2 regions of the Paenibacillus sp. P32E genome follow, and region 2 is predicted to be linked to the other one. Evidence: predicted binding sites of a transcription regulator. Region 2 holds the regulator's gene; the other holds the start of a gene.
What was found. Region 2 encodes LexA, which represses DNA repair genes until DNA is damaged. Its sites were predicted from a motif close to CGAACATATGTTCG; they were not measured.
Positions count from the first base shown of each region.

Region 1: a site for LexA is predicted at 1,940-1,953, ahead of A3848_RS11600 (YhjD family protein). Genes of this name have one in related genera too.

Region 1 is NZ_LVYY01000011.1:12,881-18,198, forward strand. Features, by position in the region: gene A3848_RS11585 (xanthine phosphoribosyltransferase) at 71-643, shown strand; gene A3848_RS11590 (hypothetical protein) at 748-1,065, shown strand; gene A3848_RS11595 (hypothetical protein) at 1,182-1,400, shown strand; gene A3848_RS11600 (YhjD family protein) at 1,460-1,915, opposite strand; tRNA gene A3848_RS11605 (tRNA-Leu) at 2,094-2,177, shown strand; gene A3848_RS11610 (DUF7002 family protein) at 2,249-2,944, opposite strand; gene A3848_RS11615 (GNAT family N-acetyltransferase) at 3,027-3,929, shown strand; gene A3848_RS11620 (response regulator transcription factor) at 4,098-5,318, shown strand, end outside.
Region 2 is NZ_LVYY01000007.1:185,881-201,597, reverse strand. Features, by position in the region: partial or broken gene A3848_RS08810 (transposase) at 1-463, shown strand, start outside; gene A3848_RS32205 (hypothetical protein) at 640-1,536, opposite strand; gene A3848_RS08800 (hypothetical protein) at 1,751-1,948, shown strand; gene A3848_RS08795 (hypothetical protein) at 2,007-2,240, shown strand; gene A3848_RS08790 (YhjD family protein) at 2,253-2,726, shown strand; gene A3848_RS31670 (hypothetical protein) at 2,874-3,104, shown strand; gene A3848_RS08780 (hypothetical protein) at 3,162-3,398, opposite strand; gene A3848_RS33550 (DUF7667 family protein) at 3,395-3,574, opposite strand; gene A3848_RS08775 (helix-turn-helix domain-containing protein) at 4,085-4,303, shown strand; gene A3848_RS08770 (YmaF family protein) at 4,799-5,158, shown strand; gene A3848_RS08765 (hypothetical protein) at 5,517-5,780, shown strand; gene A3848_RS08760 (hypothetical protein) at 5,892-6,110, opposite strand; gene A3848_RS08755 (hypothetical protein) at 6,523-6,750, shown strand; gene A3848_RS08750 (hypothetical protein) at 6,857-7,042, shown strand; gene A3848_RS08745 (hypothetical protein) at 7,169-7,387, shown strand; gene A3848_RS08740 (hypothetical protein) at 7,503-7,967, shown strand; gene A3848_RS08735 (hypothetical protein) at 8,063-8,440, opposite strand; gene A3848_RS08730 (L,D-transpeptidase) at 8,593-8,931, opposite strand; gene lexA (transcriptional repressor LexA) at 9,169-9,795, opposite strand; gene A3848_RS08720 (LysM peptidoglycan-binding domain-containing protein) at 10,035-10,448, shown strand; gene A3848_RS08715 (DUF896 domain-containing protein) at 10,559-10,732, shown strand; gene A3848_RS08710 (hypothetical protein) at 10,817-11,344, shown strand; gene A3848_RS08705 (HAD family hydrolase) at 11,381-12,166, shown strand; gene A3848_RS08700 (FixH family protein) at 12,390-12,812, shown strand; gene metH (methionine synthase) at 12,999-15,717, shown strand, end outside.

The DNA.
Region 1 (5,318 bases), on a different contig from region 2:
CGCCTAATGCTTAAATAAGGTTATTACGGTGGACGTCTGGAATTATAAAGGGTAATGGAGGTTCAAAATCATGGAATTATTGAAACAACGGATTTTGCAGGAAGGGGTCGTCCTTTCCGATCAGGTGCTGAAGCTGGATGCGCTGCTCAACCACCAGGTTGATCCTATGCTGACGATGGAAATGGGACGGGAGTTTGCCGGGAGATTTGCTGATGCTGGAGTTACACGGGTGGTTACCGTGGAATCCTCGGGTATTGCCGTGGCATTTGCCACCGCTTACGAAATGAAGGTACCACTGGTGTTTGCCCGCCGCAAAAAAACACTGTTAGCTGATCCGGATGCGCTGTGCGAGAGAGTGCCTTCATTCACCAAAGGCATTGTTACAGACATCATGCTCTCCCGTCAATTTATCTCTGCGGATGACAAGGTGCTGTTCATTGACGATATTATCGCAAATGGCGACGCCGCACGCGGTCTCATCAAAATCATTCAGCGCTCCGGCGCAGAACTGGTCGGACTCGGTGTAGTTGTGGAGAAAAGCTTCCAGGCCGGAGCCAGAACCATTAGAGAACAGGGTATCCGTCTGGAGTCGCTTGTCCGGATTATGTCTCTTAGTGAAGGAACGATTGTCTTTGACGAATAAAGGATGACAATTAGAGGAACATAGCCTATTTTTTTAACAACTGCTTTTCACTCTATAAGTTTTCCTTTATAATAAAAATTAGACATGAGAGAGGAGGCGTCACAATGGGGAAAGAACCGGTGACAGAGCAATTTTTTATTGATAAACTAACCGAGGCCAAGGATCATTTCGAGCGTGCGCTGGATTGCAAACATACGGAATTCGACGACCTGTATCCCTATATGATTGAACATCCTCAGTTTTTCTGGTACAAACGTTACGTCGCTTGGTCTGAACTTTTGACGATCACAAGCTTGTGTGAAGAATTGTCCTTCAATTGGAGACAGAAATTCACTGATCATCAAGTGGAATATCTGGAACAACGTGTGATGTCCGCTAAAGTTCTTGACTTCTGGTTTGAGAAGAATGAAGCGCTGATATAGAACTTCATAAGATATAAGGTTAGAACTGCAAGTAACTAGACCCGAATGACTACTCATTGGGGTCTTTTTCACGGGTGGATAAGGCTAGCAATGTGTTGAAAGGAGACTTGAACTTCATGATTAGTGACGAACAGCTGGATGCCTACCGGATTTCCGGTGAGAAGATCCGTGTTGTACGCGATGCACTGGAGAGCAATGATGTAAAGGGTATTGTTCTTGCCTGGGACGAGTCTCAGGTGATGATACGCCGTCCCAATAAGCGGATAGTGAAGCTTGACCGCAACTATGTGTACCAGCCCTTTGCCGAACCCAGACAAGAGCCGGAGAATATATAAGACGCAGCAACAGCCCCGTCCGGTTATGGACGGGGCTGTTGCTATTGGCGGTGTAGATCTTAAATGGATAAAGCCATCTGCTCCACAGCTTCTTCCCGGGGGAGAACGGTTAGCTCGGGTGTCAGGCCGAGGTAAGCACGCATCCGCAGCATCATTTCATTACGGAATCCGGGCCAAGGGATATTCATCTCGCCGGTGTATCCCCGGCAGGAATATTGGGCCTCTACACCCCGTTGATCTTGACGGATGGTTGTGATCTTCAGATGATGCGAGGTAAGCTCACGAGTGACCTCCTGGAGCATCAGTGAGGTCTTCTTCGTTGCACCGGATACCAGCTCCATGTAGAGCTGTGGTGTCTTGAATAACCCGCTCTTGCCGATGACCCGGCAATCGCGTTCAAATACTTTATGAATGAACGTAAGCAGCAAATAGCTTCTGACAAGGGACTTTTCGTCTTTGGTTATATCTTCGGGGATTGTTGGTGTAGTTAGTGGATTTCTCTTGGTAGTCGCCATATAAATCACCTCATTTATAGTATGCGAACCTTTGTTCTCATTATACCCCGTATTCGCAAATAAAAGCAATATTTATACAGAAATTAATGTATTAAAAATAATTGCATAAAAATATTGACTCAGACATCTTCGAATGGTATGATCTATCTTGTGACTGCGAAATTAAGTCATTGAATATGCGGTCATGGCGGAATTGGCAGACGCGCTGGCTTCAGGTGCCAGTGATAGCAATATCGTGGAGGTTCGAGTCCTCTTGACCGCACTACGGTTTACACAAGCATCCCTTCTTTTGAAGGGATGCTTGTTTTTTATGCTCGAATGCTCTCACATTATTTAGGAATGCGGAGTCGAAGGCAAAACCAGCGGTTCATGGATGGCCCTCCAAGCTGCTGGCACCAGCTCCTGACCGGAACAGTAGATTGTCTGAAGATAGCGGCTTAACGGAGTGAGCGAATACTCAACAAGCACCTCTTTGATCTCGGAGGGCTTTGCCGGAATCGACGGCCTATTCTCTGTCATGAACTGTCCGATGGGCAGCAGCATCTCACAGCTCTTGCGGTAGGACATCCGGTGCGGGTATCGGGGAGAGCTCCCGGAGTCATATTTGGACAACCGGATATGATCGAAGTGATCCGTTAAGAGCTTAAGGGCATCAAATTTCAGAATGGCAAAGGTCTCTCCTGGTTCTCTGCGAGAGTACATAGCTGCCATGGACATACAGTCGCGTTCAGTTGGCCACAGGAAGACATGGCTGTCCAGACAGGCGCGGAACTGTTCAGCCGTTGTTCCTGCTTCCATAGCCTCGGGGGTGATTCGAAGATGGGAGTTCAGCACTGCATGCTGGCCGTTATAGACTGCCTTCCGGGCTTCATTCCGGCGTATGCCGTTGGCATATTCGGGGTACAGCAAGGCCGATGCGAAGATCCCATCCAAGGCAGCCATACCCTGCAGGTTGCTTGCTCTGGTAAAATGATACAGGGAGGCTCTCAGCGGACTTTTGGTAATGGCAGCAATGATACAATGGTTCATAGTTGTTTTTACCCTTTTCGGTTGATTGAACTTCTGATACTTTTAGAACAGCAGTATAACAGGCTGGAAGGATGATAAGCAAATGAAGATTGAAGCGTTAAGTGAGCATAGGAGAGACGAGTTTTTGGATTTTTGCCGGAAGCACCGGCCGGATATTGACGATTCCTTTTTATATGAAGAGCAGCTTGCTGAGTTTGAACTGTCGGAAGAGAATCCCACCTATGTGGCGATAAATGAGCAGGGTGCACTGGTTGCGGCCGCTTCGCTGATTTTGAATGACTATAACCGCAGAGGACGAAAAGGCCGTTTTCGGATTTTTCAGGCGGATACCGCTGAACCTGACATTTACCGGGAGCTGCTGCAAGCCATACTACGGCATACGGCAGGTTTGGATAAGCTGGATATATTTGTACCAACGGTGAATGCAAGAGAGACGCACAATATGCTTGCTGCCGGCTTTGCTGTGGAGCGCTATTCCTATTTGCTTGTCCGTAATGAAGCATTTGTTCCTGACCTCAGCTTGCCCACCGGATACGAAATTAAGCCTTTTCGGCCTGGAACCGATGAGCCTGACTGGTGCGGGGTGAGAAATGCCGGCTTTGCCAAACTGAAAGGGAGCGAAACACCGGCCACTCCGGAAATGGTGACGAATATGATTTCCCGCAAGGACTACATTGAAGGCGGTCTCATGATTCTTCGCCATAATGGTCAAGCGGTCGGCGTTGTCCGTGGAGCAGACGATGAATATGAAGGATCTCCGATCATGAACATTGGACCACTGGCTATACTTCCGGAGTATCAAGGTAAAGGGCTGGGGAGAATTCTGCTGAGAGCGGCATTGCGGTTCGCCAAGGAACAGGCCTATACGCAAACAGTGCTGTGTGTAAACGCGGAAAATGAACGTGCCAAGGCCCTGTATATTGGAGAGGGCTTCAAGCAGGTGGAGGCTGCGGCTTGCTTCGCCTACGATTTGACAGCTAAATAGCAGAAAAGATGAAGCGCCTGGGAAACCGGGCGTTTTCTTTTTTCTTTTCCTTTTTTATAAGCTGAACCTATAAAATTCTTCGTTTCAACATTTACCTTTGAGGAAGGAGAACCACTTTGTGTGTAGAAGACGACAGGATAACTAACGGGTTCAGAAAGGAACATGCCCATGAAAACACTAATCATAGTGGATGATGAGCCGGCGGTGCTGAACGGACTGCGGAACTATGTGAACTGGACAGAGCAGGGGATCGAGTTGATTGGAACAGCGGATGATGGGGATACGGGACTCGAGCTGATCAAGGAGCTGAAGCCGGATATCGTGCTGACGGATGTGCAGATGCCAGCGATGGACGGAATCCGGATGGCGGCGGAAGTGCGTGAGGTGCTGCCTTTTGCCAAAATTGTGTTCATCAGCGGGCATAACGATGCCGATTATTTGCGGTCTGCTCTTCAGATCCATGCGGTAGATTACCTTCTGAAGCCTATCCGCCGCAAAGAGCTGGTCTCTGTCCTGAGCAAGGTTACAGAGTCGCTTGATGCGGAGGACCGGGAACGAAGCCGGGTGAAGGAGATGCAGGTGAAGCTGGCCCAGAGCCTGCCGCTGCTGCGCGAGAGGTTTCTCCTGTCCGTCATCAGTGACAGCATCCATCCGGCACATATCCGGGAGAAGCTGGAGTTCCTGGATTTGCCGCTATTATCTGCAAGCGATTACATGGTTGTGGTTATTATGATTGATGATGTGCCACAGGTGCTGGATAGCCGGAGTGAACAGGACAAGCAGCTGCTGTCTTATACTGTGCTGAATATTATACAGGAGTTAATCGACAAGCAGATGCGGGGCGTTACCTTTGAGAAGCAGCCTGGAGAATATGTGGGTATTCTGCTGACCCCGCAGCTGGAGGATGGAGCTACAGAAGAAGCTGAGGAGGTTCAATCTCCAGAGCAGGAGCTGCTGTTACTGGCGGAATCCATCCGCGGCAATCTGCGGCAATGGCTGAAGCTCAGTGTAACCATCGGAGTAGGTGAAGGGGTGAACAGTCTGTCGGAGCTGCCGTCGTCCTATAAGCAGGCGAGAGGTGCAGCTGACCAGAAATGGTATCTGGGCAAAAATCGTATCCTGACAATGGATAAGCTGGAGTCTGGAGATTATCTGCAGTACCGGTACGAAGCAGAGTGGGGTGAACGGGTGCTCTCGGCATTGAGATCCGGGGACTGGGAGCGAACGTTGAACGAGCTGGAGCAGATTTTTGCAAGGCTGGAGCAGAACCGGCGGCATGGCTCACGTTATGCACAGAACGTAAGTCTGCACCTGATCTTACAGTCCGGGCAGGTCATGCTTGAACTGAACGGTATGACAGAAGAGTGGGAGCAGAAGGAAATGGAAGCC
Region 2 (15,717 bases):
TGAGGTCGGAGATATTTCACGTTTCTCCTCTCCCAAAAAATTGGCTTCATACAGTGGGTTGGTCCCTTCGGTCCATCAATCGGGGAAAACGTACTATACCGGTAACATTACCAAGGAAGGCCGGAGTACACTGCGTTGGATTCTGGTCCAGTGTGCCCAACGAGCGGTACAAAGCCCTGGAAAATTGCGTTTGTTTTATCTAGCGCTGAAGGAAAAAAAGGGGCATAAGGTTGCGATTGTTGCGACTGCTCGTAAACTTCTCCACGTCATTTGGGCGGTGTTAAGTCGTAAAGAAGAATACAGGGATCTGCGGCGAGACCTGCTTGAACGCAAGCTCAAGCGTATGGAAAAAAACGCGAATGAATACGCTATGCCCGAGCTGAGCGAAGTTGTTGAAGCGCTTGAAATGATGTCAGAAGAACCGATAGTAACGAGTGAGGAATGGCTTGGAGGAGTCGGATAGAAGATGAACCCAAAGCTATAAGCTAAACCAGGCTAAAAAAACAAAGTAGCCTGGTTTAGCTTAGTGTTGGCATTTTTAGGTTTAGTTGGACTTAGTTCCTTTATTCGCAAATTGGGACTTGCAGTTTTTCATAGGTGAGAGGACGGGGGCTTACCGCCCCCTCCTACTCGATTTGTTTATTCTGCTGCTGTGTATTCACTTACTTCATAGGTAAGGATCTTATCAAAGACAACATAATTTTTACGTTTTTTAAAGGGGCCTTTATTGTTTGTGTGCTTGTCAATCGCATACATACCAGGTCCTCTTCCTGCATCACGGTTATCGTACCAGGTTAAAAAGGCATTAACTTCAGCAATGGGTAGGTCATATTCCTTTTCAACTCCATTAATAAGAGTAATCGTGAGAATAGCTCTATCACCAGTCGGTTGTTCTGGTGTAGTTGTTGGTTTCGGAGTTGTAGTGGCTGTAGGAGTTGGAGATGGTGTAGCAGTTGGTGTAACCGTTGGTGTTGGTGTAGCCGTAGGTGTAGGAGACGGTGCTGTTGTCGGTGTTGCTGTAGGTGTTTCTGTTGGTTCAGGGGTAGGGGGGATTACTGAACCCCAAAAGTCAACTTCATAAAGACTAAGTGCACCCGTTGTTGATTTGTTAACTACAACAATGGATTTTACCCCGGAATATGTAGTCCCTAAACTTGTCAAAACACCAGTTGTAACAATATCAGAGCGTGTTGCTATAATTTTATTTTGACTATCCAAAAAATTGATTTCAACCTTTTCAGAAGCATAATAAGATTTAAAGAAATATGAGCTTATATTCGCTGTCCCCCGAGATCCTAAGTCAAATTGAATTGAATTATCGGTACCTCCATTTGATAAGCCCTTGCCAGTATTTACGTTATTATCTGTAATAGAGCTAATGGTACCGCGGTAAGTATAAGTTTGAGTACGAAGATCCCAATCTCCATTATTTACAGCATAACCATTAAAAATACCACCAGTTTGAGCGAAGGCACCGTTTAAAGGAATTACAGTGAAAATAAGTAGAAACATAAGAACAATCTTCATTCTTTTCATTTGTTTAGTTGCACTCCTTAGTATGTATTATAAATACCCACTTTACAAAACTTAACAAGGGTTGTCTAAACATTTATGTCTATATCTGCAATAAAGTGAGCGAAGTCAATTGTTTTCTTTTTTATCCCAATCAAAGAATATCTTTCTCATTGTATAAGGAACATATGTTTGGTTATAATACAAACAAACGTTCTTATTTTTTGGAGGCGATCACATGAAAATGGGTATCGGCCAAACCATCGAAATTATATACCAGGATAAAGCGGGTAAGATTACGCAGCGGAAAATCGAAGTTAACGGCATCTGTGACGGCCGTATTCGGGCTACCTGCCTGACCACCGGAGCGCCGCGCGTATTCTTAACTGCCAGCATACTTTCCTGGAGGCTGGTAGTAGAGAAGCGGCATGCTTGATGATACCCCACGTAAGCTGCTGCGGATCTTATCTCAGTTCAGATATCACTTCAAAAGGATGCCAAACATCAAGGAGCTGGGACGATTGAGCGGACGGCGGCCAGTGGAGATCACAAAGGCGTTTAAAGTCCTGGCCGCCGAAAATTACATACAATGGAGCGTATCCATGCCTATCCAGACAGCATCCATCCTTGAGGGCTGGGAACGTAACGTTCCATACGACACCTCCCAGGAACGAGGCGTACAGAACGGCAGAGAGGGGAATAACATTGATTACTGGTTGTATCATTAAGGAGGGGTCACAGTGACCAAACTGGAGGGGAACGAGCGGTGGAAAAGCAAAATGATCATGACTGAACATGTCGAACAGTTCGAGGGGCAGCAACGCGAATCTGTAGATAAATTGATCACGATTGACGAGCGGACGATGGTACGCGACCTCATTTTGCTTCCTTACATAGATACAATGGTTGGCAAGAGCCTGAAAGAGATCGAACAATCCAACAACATCCTTAAACGGGCTTATCTGATGGCCGATCAAGCTATTCAGCGCCGCATCATACAAGATACCTATCAGTTGCAGCGGGAGCTGAAGCAGCGGAATATGAAGGTGCTTACGGATGAGCAAAAGGAATTCTTGGTGTATCATAAAATCTTATGCCGTGGATACCAGGAGCGGTTTGGAATGACCCGGGATGTTATGCGTACAGAGATTAGTCTGCGGTTGACCAACTATACAGCGGATCTTGGAGACTTATTAAAAGATAACTTTAAATAAGTAAAACTCTTCAGAAATTATACTGATGGACTTATACTGTATGCTGGATTGGTACAAGAGATACTTACATAATGTGTAAAACGTCATATTTTTTCATAGGTCTTTAGATATATCCTTTTAGGTGAATATTACTAGGAGGTATATAAATTGAAATATTTTAAAAGATTAACTGTCATCTTATTAATTGCAGTTATGTCCCTAAGTTTCATGAGTTCAGCATCTGCAAGGGTTTATGTTCACGGGTATACTAAGAAAAATGGGACTTATGTGGCTCCGCATTACCGGTCAGATCCAGATCATAGTTTTAACAACAACTGGAGCACCAAGGGTAATACTAATCCTACAAACGGAAAAAAAGGAACCAAGACGCATCCATAATAGAATCTCCGGTTGAAAACGACCTGCAGACCATTAAGGCCAACAAGGCGTTTTTTGTTATACTTCAAACTCCTCCCATCCTCGTGGCAATGGGTCATCATATGCTTCTTCTAATCCTTCTGATTCAATGTTAATTAATAGTGGTTCGTTAATATCCACCAGCGCACCTATATGTTTAGGTCCTCCCTGAAAAGTTCCTACAGCGATAATCTTCCCCTGCCGACCGCCAAAACCACTCTCATGTCCTTCGATGATCCGAACAACTAGCCCGGGCTTTAGCTTCTGCAGCATCATAGTTTTGGTGCCCTCCCAGTTAGCCGAAGGGCTTTTTCACGGATCTGGAGTTCACTCAGCCATTCTGTGTCCTGTATGACTGCTGCCGTGTTTGTGAGCTGCCGTAGCTTCAGAGTATCCCAGCAATACCGTTCATTGACGGACAGACATTGCAGCAGCTCCGGACAGTGCTCGATTGTGAGTTTGCCGGCTTATGCAGGTGGTAAAACTCTGCAAGCCTTACGTGTACGGGCAACATTACCACTTCACCAGCAGTATAATGATGTTTGCAATACTTATAGTTAGGGCGGCATAGGTCATAACCGAGGTGATTTTTTGTTTAACGGTCACGTTTCATCGCTCCTTATCGTTATGTTATAATCGAGAGGGAAAGGCGCCCCTTGTATTTCATCCCCCTACGCCTTAGCCCCTTTCGGGGCCAAGGTTTCGGGTTTTCCTACTTGGTGAGCAGGACGATGAGGGTGAGTATCGAGTTAATCTGGACGATGATTGCAGTCACTGTCTTGATTGTTTCAACCTGATACTCTTTACGCCTTTCTTTTCTCGTTTTATCCAATGTGTTCGCCTCCTTTCTTATCTTAATTATATACGAAAAACGTATATTAATTAACGATAAACGTATAAAAATATTCGGTGTTCGTTGAATTTTATACGTAAATCGAGTATATTTTAGGTGAGGTGAGCATATGTTAAGACTCAAACTGGACAAGCTACTTTATGAAAAAAGGCTAAATGCAAACCAACTATCTAAAACGACAGGAATACGGTACCCTACTATCTCAGATATGGCTGATAATAAATCGAAAGCTTGGTCCCCGGAAAATCTCAACAAGATTATGATTGCTTTAGGATTGAAAGACATTTCTGAATTGATTGAGTATGTAAAAGAGCCGCCACAGGAGTAATCCTGGACGGCTCAATTTTTATAGCTTTAATATGACTCAAAAGTAGTGCCCACATAAACGCCCACAAAATGCCCACATATAATAGAAGTAAGGCAGTATATTTAGAAAGTTACCTCTCTTAGTTCCCTTTTGTTCAAGGCATTCAGCAGCGTTCAGATGGATCTAAAAAGGCCAAACTGTAAACCGCACACAAGTACACGAATGGGAAAGAGATCAATACATGACTCTTTACTAGGATGAAGCAGCCCTTGGCGCCGTTGGCGTCGAGGTTTTTTTTGTTTGTGCATGTGGAGTTTTAAGAACCCTTCAAAAGGCGGCGCCCATAAAATGCCTACAAAATCAAAGCAAACTTCGATTTTAATACCCAATTAGGGGTACAAAATGAAATGAATTGATGTTGTAAAAAATCTTTTGGATTTTAACGGTTGCCTAACACATACATGCCCTTGCCTCAATAGGATGTTATTGTTTACTACTATAAGGAGGCAGGTACGAATGCAGAAAAAAAATCCTATACTAAAGAAAGTAAGATCTGCTAAATTGACGCAGAGGCATGTCCATGAATTTGAGGGTAGTACCAAACTGGCGGAAGAAGGAGCAGATCGACATAACCATCGGTTCGCAGGCGTTACGGGGCAAGCGATTCGGGTAGGAAAAAGCCATGTTCATGAAATTGATCTCACTAAAACGGATTTCTTAAACCATTTTCATAATCTCAAAAAGATTCGGACGGGGCCGGCGATTTCGGTTGGTAATGGCAAGCATGTCCATTTTGTTACGGGTCTCACTACTTTAAATGATGGCCATCAGCACCAATTTAATTTTGCCACTTTGATTCAAGAACCGCTTATTTAAAATGATCATTGCCCCGTCAGTGTAATGGCGGGGTTTTAATGGTGGGTGCGCTTAATAAGGAAGAGGGAAAATGAGTATTTTATTAATGTGGATGGGCTTCTGGCGTATCGGTGATGTACTATTCATTCACAGAATGTCCGAAATCAATTATACTTAGGCTGTTATTTACTTCTGATCACAAGCGTAAAGGGTTTCACGATCAAGCCGTTCTAAAGGCGGGACGATCAAGCTGTCTATGAATCTTATATAGAATTGTTTACTGATCATTGGGATTTCGCTGGCCACCTTAGTGGAGCTTAAGGCGAAAATAAAGTTTCATTGATTGCAGCCGTGAATAATAGTGTGAGGAGTGAATCCTGTGAAAAGTGAATATCTCCAATATTTTGGCGGTTTGTTATTGGTGGCGGGATTAATTGTCTCTATTCCAATAGCAGTCGACGCAGAAAGTGTACTGACTGGTGTGTATATAGCTATGTGGTCGTCTATTGCGGGAATGTTTTTTATTGGTTTTGGGGAGTTGCTCCGTTCTATACTGCGGATTGAACATCGGATCGCGGGTCCACGTCCCCGCTTTGATCCACTGACCGGGCAGTATGTAGATACCCCGCGCGACAAGCACTAACCGATTCAACTTAAAAAATACGCGGATAACTAGATAGGGAACAATTGTTCGTAAATGGATATCGCTAAATAAATGAAAAGCCCCGTTTGCCGGGGCGCTTTAAGTTCTGAGTTAAGAATTTGCATATTTTATTATTTCATCAGGGATCTCGGTTTCGCCTAGAATTGATTCAACGGCTTTCCAGGCTTCTGCGAACTGTTTACCGGTATAATGGGTGCGGTTGCTGGCCGGGTTTGAGAGTGACATGTCAAAAACGATATACTCGCCTTCCTCCTCGATCACCCTAAAGCTGACGGCACGGTCTTTTTTTTGTATCCGTACTTCTTCCAATGTGCATCCTCCTCATATCCAATCTGGGAACAAACTACCTTAGTCTTATCAAATCACGGGCAGAAAGGCAAGCAAAGTCATGAAAATGACACGCATATCCGCGGAAGCACATCATTTTGAACGAATACCAAAAAAAGAAGAATAATGTTTTTGACAAAATAAGCCTGCTAAATCGTTTACATATTGTTCCATGCGGCTGTATACTACCTATAGAATGAAATATGACCCGCATGCATATTTTTGTGGTTCAGCTCTGATTATTGGGATGATAATCGTGGTACTATGTAGGTGATTATTTGTTATTGTAGTGTAATACTTGTCCGAACGGATTTGCTGCTTGGGATTCGTACATAATTGCTTGAAAATGTGTAATTTATGAGCAGTGGGAAACAGTAGATAAGGAGGAGCTGTTTTGAAATCAACATATAAGGTTCTGACGAGCGATGCCGATTTGTTCGCGGCAGCTCTCGCACAAGTGAAGGTATACGTTGTTCAATTGATTGAAGGCAAGCCGCATGTCATAGCAGATTATGCCGGTCCTGTTCAGAGATGGACGCCTGAAGATGTACTTGTTGCAGGAATGTGTTACAGCCGGGAAGGGTTTGAGTTCAGAGTCCGTGTGCCAAAGAAGCAAGAATGACGGACAAGTTCAACGTTAGTCCAGATCAGTTGACAGCCTGGGTATACAGGTAAACCATTCCAAGTGTCGAATTAATAGAATAGATAGAAATAGGAGGTGGTTCATTGTGAGTGCAGTTCATTATGAGCTTCAATATGTGAATGGACAAATTGAAGAGCTGGAATCCACATTCAAGACGGCGGAGGAAGCACGGGCACATCTGAAATCTAGTGGACTTACAGAATGGATTATGGCGGGCGGCAAACACATTAATCCGGCGAATGTGATCTCTATAAAGGTCAAGGAAGCTTAACCTGACTCTGAGAGCTGCTGAAAAGCGGCTCTTTCGTTTTATGATCTGTTATTGTTGCCAGATAACACATACCAATGTGTCTGCTCTTGCATCTCTTATACTATAAAACGTAAAAGAGGTGTAATGATGACAGAACGCGAACGTGCGAGAATCCGCAGAGCTATCAGTTTGCTGCGGACACAAAGAGCTATTTTGCTGGAAAGACTGGAAGAAATCAATGAAAACTTGCGCCGGGTGCCAAACCCAAGCCGTGCCAGACGTGAGCTGCTGGCTGCGAGAGCTTCCATACGGGAAGCGTTACGCTTAAACGCTGCGGCTATCCGATTGCTTAGAAGTGTGCTGTAAGGTTTAATGCTTAGATCTTAACCTTTAAAAGAAGTCTTGGAATCTAAGGCATCCCCCGGGATGCCTTTTCATAGGTGTGAAACCGGTTATCTTACATAAGTGGAAGGTGATAGAGATGGAAAAAGATGAAGATGTTACAGTGATGAATATTTCTAGGGAAGATGTGGAAAAGGGAAGACTGGAGAATTATTTACGGGAATTCAAGAAGTATGAGAAAAAGAAAATGCGCGGGAAGGTAAAGCTCATATTTAACGGGTATGAGCAGGATCGCAGGGAGATTTATCAGATCCGTGAGATTACGAATTGGGTGGATCGTCTGCTGAAAAATGTTCCTCACTTGTTCTACTTTTTAAGCAGGGAGAATTATAGTATGCGCATTGTCTTTTTCTGCTTATCTGAAGTGGTAGGGCGCTCTGGGGTAGAAGTGTCGATCACCAAGGAACAGGGCCGAAGATTGATTGAGAAAGTTGCCAAAAGTGCAGTAGTCTACGCCAGGAAGCTGAAGGAGCCGGAAGAGGTGCAGCTTGTACTGGCTAAAGGCATTCTGGATGAGCTTGGATATGAGCAGACTCAGCAATAAGAACAATGTGCTCCCGGGTCGTGAGTGGTATAAGCCTGAGATTCACCGGGAGACATTATCCGTCTATTACTTCAATATGTAATCATAAACAGGTTTTACATGAAGTTGAAGGACGTTATTTGCTCGGCATAGACAATCAGCTGCTTATATTCAATTTCAGTTCCAAAGCTGGCGAAAGGCCGTACAATTACATTATCCAAAACTACAAAATTGTAATTGAAAGTCTTTTCAGGATGCTCAGCACCCAAGTAGGAAATGTATTCATCAACGATGACATCGTCCATCAATGATTTGAGGTTAAATACATCCTCATTACTGCTGGTGTTCGAAGCTACGTTGCCTTGAATGCTGCCGAAGGCAGTAAGGATATTGACTCTGCGTTCCCCATGATTATTGTTCAGTAAAAGATTGGAGAGCTTACCTAATGCGTCGACCTTGAAGTCGACATGGGTTCTTATTTTGGATTGATTCAAACCAGACACTTCCTTTCAAGATTTAATTTACCAATATACAGGTTTCGACATATTACTCCGCTTTTCCTGTTTGTATGCAAAATAAATGTTTGAACATGAAGGACACCTAGTGAGACGTTGATAAATGTCTCGCTAAGGTGTCCTTTGTGCAGTTATTCCCGAATAGTTACGCGGGTTCCAATGGGAACTGTTGCTGCGAGGGATAACACATCTTCATTGTACATGCGAATACAGCCATGGGAGACCTTTTTACCGATGGAGGAAGGGTCATTGGTTCCGTGAATCCCATAATGGGGTTTGGATAGGCCCATCCAAAAAACTCCGAAAGGGCCGCCGGGGTTTTTCTGTTTGTTGATAATGGTATATTCTCCAACTGGAGAAACGGACAGCATCTTGCCTATGCCGACAGGAAAACCTCTAATTACAGTGTCATTGTCCAGAAGATACAGCATTCGCTGTGACAGATCGATAATGATTCGATAATTGGGCATTTTGATCAACACTCCTTTTATGATCAGGATATGAGTGGAGTGTAGAGAGAGTTCTGGAAAATTAGATAGAAAACCTATAGCGAACAGTTGTTCCCCTTCGGTTAATCAGGCAGAGGGTAACAATATAGGCCAACTATTAGTACTAAATAGTGTAAAGAAAACAATTGGTAGATTGGAGGAAAATGAAAAAACTGTTCCGCTATTGAGCGGAACAGTTATAAATGAGACGGGGACTTACTAATGAATATCGCGGAATAGGCCGATAACTCTGCCCAGAATCGTAACTCGATTCAGACGTAGAGGCTCATAAGCCGGATTCTCCGGCTGCAGACGGATATGGTCACGTTCTTTGTAGAAGGTCTTAACTGTTGCTTCATCTTCTTCAGTCATGGCAACGACGATATCGCCATTATCTGCTGTCTGCTGTTGGCGGACGATTACATAGTCACCATTCATAATGCCAGCGTCGACCATACTGTCACCAAGAACAGACAGCATGAACACTTTGTTATCACCTACATAATGAGTAGGCAGTGGAAAGTAGTCCTCGATATTCTCTGTTGCTGTAATCGGTACCCCGGCGGTAACCTTTCCAACGACTGGAATGCGTGTTACCGTCTGAACAAATTGATGAACATTCTCGGAATCCTCTTGTCCCAGCAGTTCTATTGCACGCGGTTTCGTTGGATCACGGCGGATAAGCCCTTTCTTCTCCAACCGGTCCAGGTGACCGTGTACCGTGGAGCTGGAAGCCAGTCCTACAGCTTCACCGATTTCCCGGACAGAAGGCGGATACCCCTTGCTGCGGACTTCGTTACGAATAAATTCCAGGATCGCCAGTTGACGACTCGAAATCTTTGACATCGGAATCAACCCCATATACTATGTTTGGGAAAATTATAACATAGAACTTCCGTTCGTACAAACATAAGTTCTAAAACGATCGGGAATGGCAGCTGGAGAATGGAAAAGCGGAGTGGATATAACAGAAAAAGAGGTTCGAAGAATAAGGGAACAATTGTTCGAAAAAAGTATTGATCAAAACACATGTTCGTGTTATATTAATTTCGAAAGTAAGAACAAGTGTTTGGAGGTCGGTTAATATGTTAAAGTACAGCACATACCGTAGTATTTACGACGAGGTTCATGAGGACCAAACAGCGAGAGCCCGTTCTGCATACAATGATAGACTAGATATGAAGAATCTTCTTTCCTCTTTAACAGCACCTTGCCGCAGATTGCTCCGCCAGGACACAATTGTAAAGCTGGCCTTGATTTTTCTGTTAGTGATTTCCGGATTTACTGTGGTAGGCAATGTTTTTGCGGGATCGGTGTTGTCGGCCAAGCAGGAGAAGAGGGTTGTTGTTGAACGCGGGGATACACTTTGGAGCATAGCACTTAAGAATAAACCGGCTCATATGAAAACGGCTGTATATATAGAAGGAATCAAACGGACGAGCGGTCTTAAGAACAGCAATATCCAAGCCGGCGATGTGCTGAGTTTACCTGTATATTAATACTGATAGAGTACCTATAGATGGATACCAGGAGCTTTCAGGGGGTAGACCTTGACAAGCTCTTTTTCTCATGGCAAAGTTAGAATGAATTTATAGGGGAGGGGAACATATTGAACATTGACGAATTGGTCGCCCGCATCAATGAATTAGCGCGCAAACAGAAGAGTGACGGCCTGAATGAAGAGGAGCTTACGGAAAGAGCCAAGCTTCGCGAGATCTACCTGGGTAATATCCGCAGTAACTTCCGTGCTCAACTTAATAATATTGAAATTGTGGACAAATAAGCGCATGAACAAGGCAACAAGGCAGGAGTTAATGATGCTCTGTTCCTTTTCATAGATATTATAGGATGACTAGGGGGAACTGACATGGCCCGTTCTTGGGAAAGAATGGTTCAACGCAACACACAGCAAATCAACAAGCAACGCAAGAAGCAAGGGAAAGATTCCATCTATGCATCAACCACTTCTGCCGCTGCAAAGAGCAGCGATATTTTTAAAGGCCGCAATATTGTATTTCCGGTAATATTGTTGATGCTTGGCATCATGTTCTGGGTAGTTGGTTCCATAGATGAAGCTAAAGGCAGCGGCATTCTTGCCAACTGGCTGGGAGTGGTACTGTATTTCCTGCTTGCGGCACTGCTGTTTTTCCGCCGTCCATATTTGAAGGTTGAACGTGCCAGACTTGCCACCATTAAATACAACCGTGAGCGTCAGCTTCCAGCAGCGGATATTGAAAAAATTACCGTTACCCGTGGTGCAGTTTCCATTAAGTATAAAGGTAAACGCACACAGTGGGTATTCTCCAGGCTGTTCAACCGTTATGACATTAATGCAATGGGTGAGCGTCTGGAGCAGTTCGCCAAGCAGAATCATGTAGAATATGTGAACGAATAGAAAGATACGTCCTGCATAGGGAGAGGGAGAACTATAATGCCGATTTCCGCCGTACTCTTTGACCTTGATGACACACTGCTCTGGGATGAGCGTAGCGTTGAAGAAGCATTTCGTTATGCCAGTGAAGCAGCAGGTGAATCCGTCGATCCTAAGGAACTGGAAGCAGCTGTCCGCAGGGAAGCGAGGAATCTGTATGAATCATATGAAACGTTTCCGTTCACCAAGCTGATTGGGATCAATCCTTTTGAAGCGCTGTGGGGGAATTTTACAGCAGGTGAACAGCTTGAATTCCGGAAGATGGAGCAGCTTGCTCCTGTCTACCGTAACGAATCCTGGCGCCGCGGGCTGGCAGCACTGGGTGTGGAGGATGAAGCGCTGGCTGCAGAGCTGGCTGCTAAATTTGCCGCAGAACGCCGAAGCCACCCATACATGTATGAAGAAACGCTGCATGTACTGGATCAGCTCAAGGGTAAGGTGAAGCTGCTGCTCTTGACGAACGGGTGTCCTGCATTGCAGCAGGAGAAGCTGGATGGTGTGCCTGCGTTGATTCCGTACTTTGACCATATTGTGATTTCAGGCAATTTCGGTAAAGGCAAACCGGACAAAGGGATATTTACACATGCGATGGAACTGCTTGATATTTCGCCGGAGGAAGGAATTATGGTTGGCGACAAGCTGACTACTGATATCCTTGGCGGTCTTGGCGCAGGCCTGACTACCGTATGGATTAACCGCACCGGTAAAGAAACTGATCCTGAAATTACACCGGACTATCAGATTGGTCATCTTAGTGAGCTTCTTCCGCTTGTGAAATCTTTATAGTATCTCTTCCAAAAACCGTTATCCTGATCAAATGGGGATGCGGTTTTTTTAGCATGTAAATAAATCTCGTGTGTATCAGTGGCGATGTGACCATTCTCACAAATTGGGGCGGGAAAAAGAGTTGGATTACTGATTATCTGAATATTATGTGTATAATAGAAAAGAAATGCTTCACAGATATGTCAGTATGATATTAACCTACCTTGATTCGGAGGGATTCCAAATGATCCATCAAAGGAAGCTGGCAGCATTTTTATCGGTAATGATTACAGTAGCTCTTTCAGGCTGTTCAGGAGGCGGGAAGACGGAGAGTCATATGCATACTGTGGCAAACATGTCTATGGAGCCTATAAAAGTAGAGTTGAATTGGAGCCCCCAGCAGGTTACTGCAGGCCAGAAGGTGAGTTTTGAAGCGCTGGTGACACAGGAAGGCGAACCAGTGAATGATGCAAAAGAGGTTCTTTTTGAAATCAGAAGTAACAGCAATACGGACAAGAAGTTGGAGTTCGCTGGGGAAGCAGCAGGGGATGGTACATATAAGGCTGAAGGAATAGTAGAAACAGCTGGCGAGTTTACGGTGACTTCCCATGTAACTGCTCGGACACAGCATTCTATGCCCAGTAAAAAGCTTGTGGTTCAGCCATAATACAACAAAACCTAAGGCGGGGGGCTGCCGCCAGCAATAACAGATAATGTAGATTGGAAAGGAAGGCTTTTCGAATTCCTTATATTCTGCTAAACTTACTCTAATGTTTTACTGGGGGGATAGAAAGTGGCTAAATTCACACTTGCTGAAAGCTTACAACAGCGCATACTGATTCTTGATGGAGCAATGGGTACGATGATTCAACAGGTGCCGCTTACCGGTGCGGATTTTGGCGGAGAAGAGCTTGACGGTTGTAATGAAATGCTGGTGCTCACCCGGCCTGAGGTCATACAGGATATTCATGAGAAATATCTGGAAGCCGGTGCGGATTTAATTGAGACGAATACTTTCGGTGCGACTTCTGTCGTGCTGGCCGAATATGATATTCCACAGCGGGCACGCGAGATCAATCTCGAAGCCGCCAGACTGGCCCGGAATGCCGTAGACAAATATGATACAGCTGACCATCCGCGCTATGTTATCGGGGCTATGGGACCAACAACGAAGACCCTTTCAGTGACTGGTGGTGTCACATTCCATGAACTTGTGAAGAGCTATGAGGAACAGGCGGTCGCGCTGATCGACGGGAAAGTGGATGCGCTGCTGCTCGAAACTTCCCAGGATACACTCAATGTGAAGGCGGGAAGTATCGGCATCCGCAATGCTTTTGAGCAGACGGGGGTAATGCTGCCGGTCATGATCTCCGGGACGATAGAACCGATGGGGACTACACTTGCCGGGCAGAACATTGAAGCTTTTTACATTTCACTGGAGCATTTGAAACCTATCTCCATCGGGCTCAACTGTGCGACCGGACCTGAGTTTATGCGTGACCATATCCGTTCACTCTCGGCAATCTCCTCAGCAGCAGTAAGCTGCTATCCGAATGCAGGTCTGCCCGACGAAAACGGTAATTATCACGAGTCGCCGGATTCTCTTGCCCGTAAGCTTGCCGGTTTTGCCGAGAAGGGCTGGCTCAATATTGCCGGGGGTTGCTGCGGAACCACACCGGACCATATCCGTGCAATGGCTGAGGCGCTTGCGGTGTATCCGCCCCGTGGTCTGGATGGACAGCATCCGCCGGCACTTTCCGGGATTGAGCCTGTATATATTGAGAGTGACAACCGCCCGTATATGGTGGGTGAACGCACGAATGTTCTTGGCTCGCGGAAGTTCAAGCGGCTGATTGTGGAGGGGAAATATGAAGAAGCTTCCGAAATCGCCCGGGCTCAGGTGAAGAGTGGTGCACAAGTGATAGATGTCTGTGTTCAGGACCCGGACCGTGATGAGAGTGAAGATATCAAGAAATTTCTGGAACTGGTGGTCAAAAAGGTAAAGGTTCCGCTTATGATTGATACCACCGATCCCAAGGTAATTGATCTGGCACTACAGTACTGCCAGGGCAAGGCGATCATTAACTCCATTAATCTTGAAGATGGTGAAGAAAAATTCGAGCTGGTCACTCCGCTGATCCATAAATATGGCGCTGCCATTGTTGTGGGCACCATAGATGAAACGGGACAGGCTATTAAAGCTACGGATAAGCTGGAAGTTGCGAAACGTTCTTACGAGCTGCTGGTTAATAAGTATGGTCTGGCGCCGGAGGATCTGATTTTTGATACACTGGTATTTCCTGTAGGTACCGGGGATGAGCAGTATATCGGTTCCGCCAAGGAGACAATCGACGGTATCCGTCTAATCAAGGAAGCCCTTCCTGAGGTGCATACCATCCTGGGTATAAGCAATGTCTCGTTTGGTCTGCCTGAAGCGGGTCGCGAGGTGCTTAACTCGGTATTCCTCTATGAATGCACTAAGGCCGGACTGGACTATGCCATCGTGAATACGGAAAAGGTAGAGCGGTATGCCTCCATTTCAGAACAGGACCGTTATCTGGCTGAGCAGTTGATCTATAATACAAATGATGATACGTTGTCCGCATTCGTTGCCGCTTTTCGCGGGAAGAAGGTGGAGAAGAAGGAGAAAATCTCCAGTCTCTCCTTGGAGGAGCGCTTGGCCTCCTATGTAGTGGAAGGGACCAAAGAAGGCTTGATTCCCGATCTGAACGAAGCTCTGAACAAGTCGGGTCCGCTGGAGATCATTAACGGTCCGTTGATGGCTGGAATGTCTGAAGTTGGCAGACTGTTCAACAACAATGAGCTGATTGTTGCAGAAGTGCTGCAAAGCGCTGAAGTGATGAAGGCGTCTGTCAACCATTTGGAACAGTTCATGCAGAAGGATGAGACATCTGTAAAGGGTAAGATCATGCTGGCTACGGTTAAGGGTGATGTGCATGACATCGGTAAAAATCTGGTGGAGATCATCCTCTCCAATAATGGTTACGAGATTATCAATCTGGGTATAAAAGTACCACCGGAGAATATCATCGAAGCGTTTCGGCGGGAAAAAGCGGATGCGATTGGCCTGTCCGGCTTGCTCGTGAAGTCGGCGCAGCAAATGGTGCTGACTGCTCAGGATTTGCGTACCGCAGGTATCGATGTGCCGATCATGGTTGGCGGCGCTGCATTGACACGCAAGTTCACCAAGACACGTATCCGGCCGGAATATGACGGTCTGGTGCTCTATGCCAAGGACGCCATGGACGGCCTGGATATCGCCAACCGGTTGATGAATCCGGATGAACGTTTGAAAATTGAAGAGGAAGTGCGCCTTGAAGCTGAGGCGGCGGTAGCCGTGGCTCCACAGCAGGAGCTGCCAGTGCTGACAAGGGCGGTCCGTTCCAAGATTTCGGCGGATGCTCCGGTCTTTACGCCGCCTGATCTGGAGCGGCATGTCCTGCGCAATTACCCGTTAGGACATATTATTCCTTATGTAAATATGCAGATGCTGCTGGGTCATCATCTTGGACTGAAGGGTTCAGTGGAAGCTCAGCTTGCTGCTGGTGACC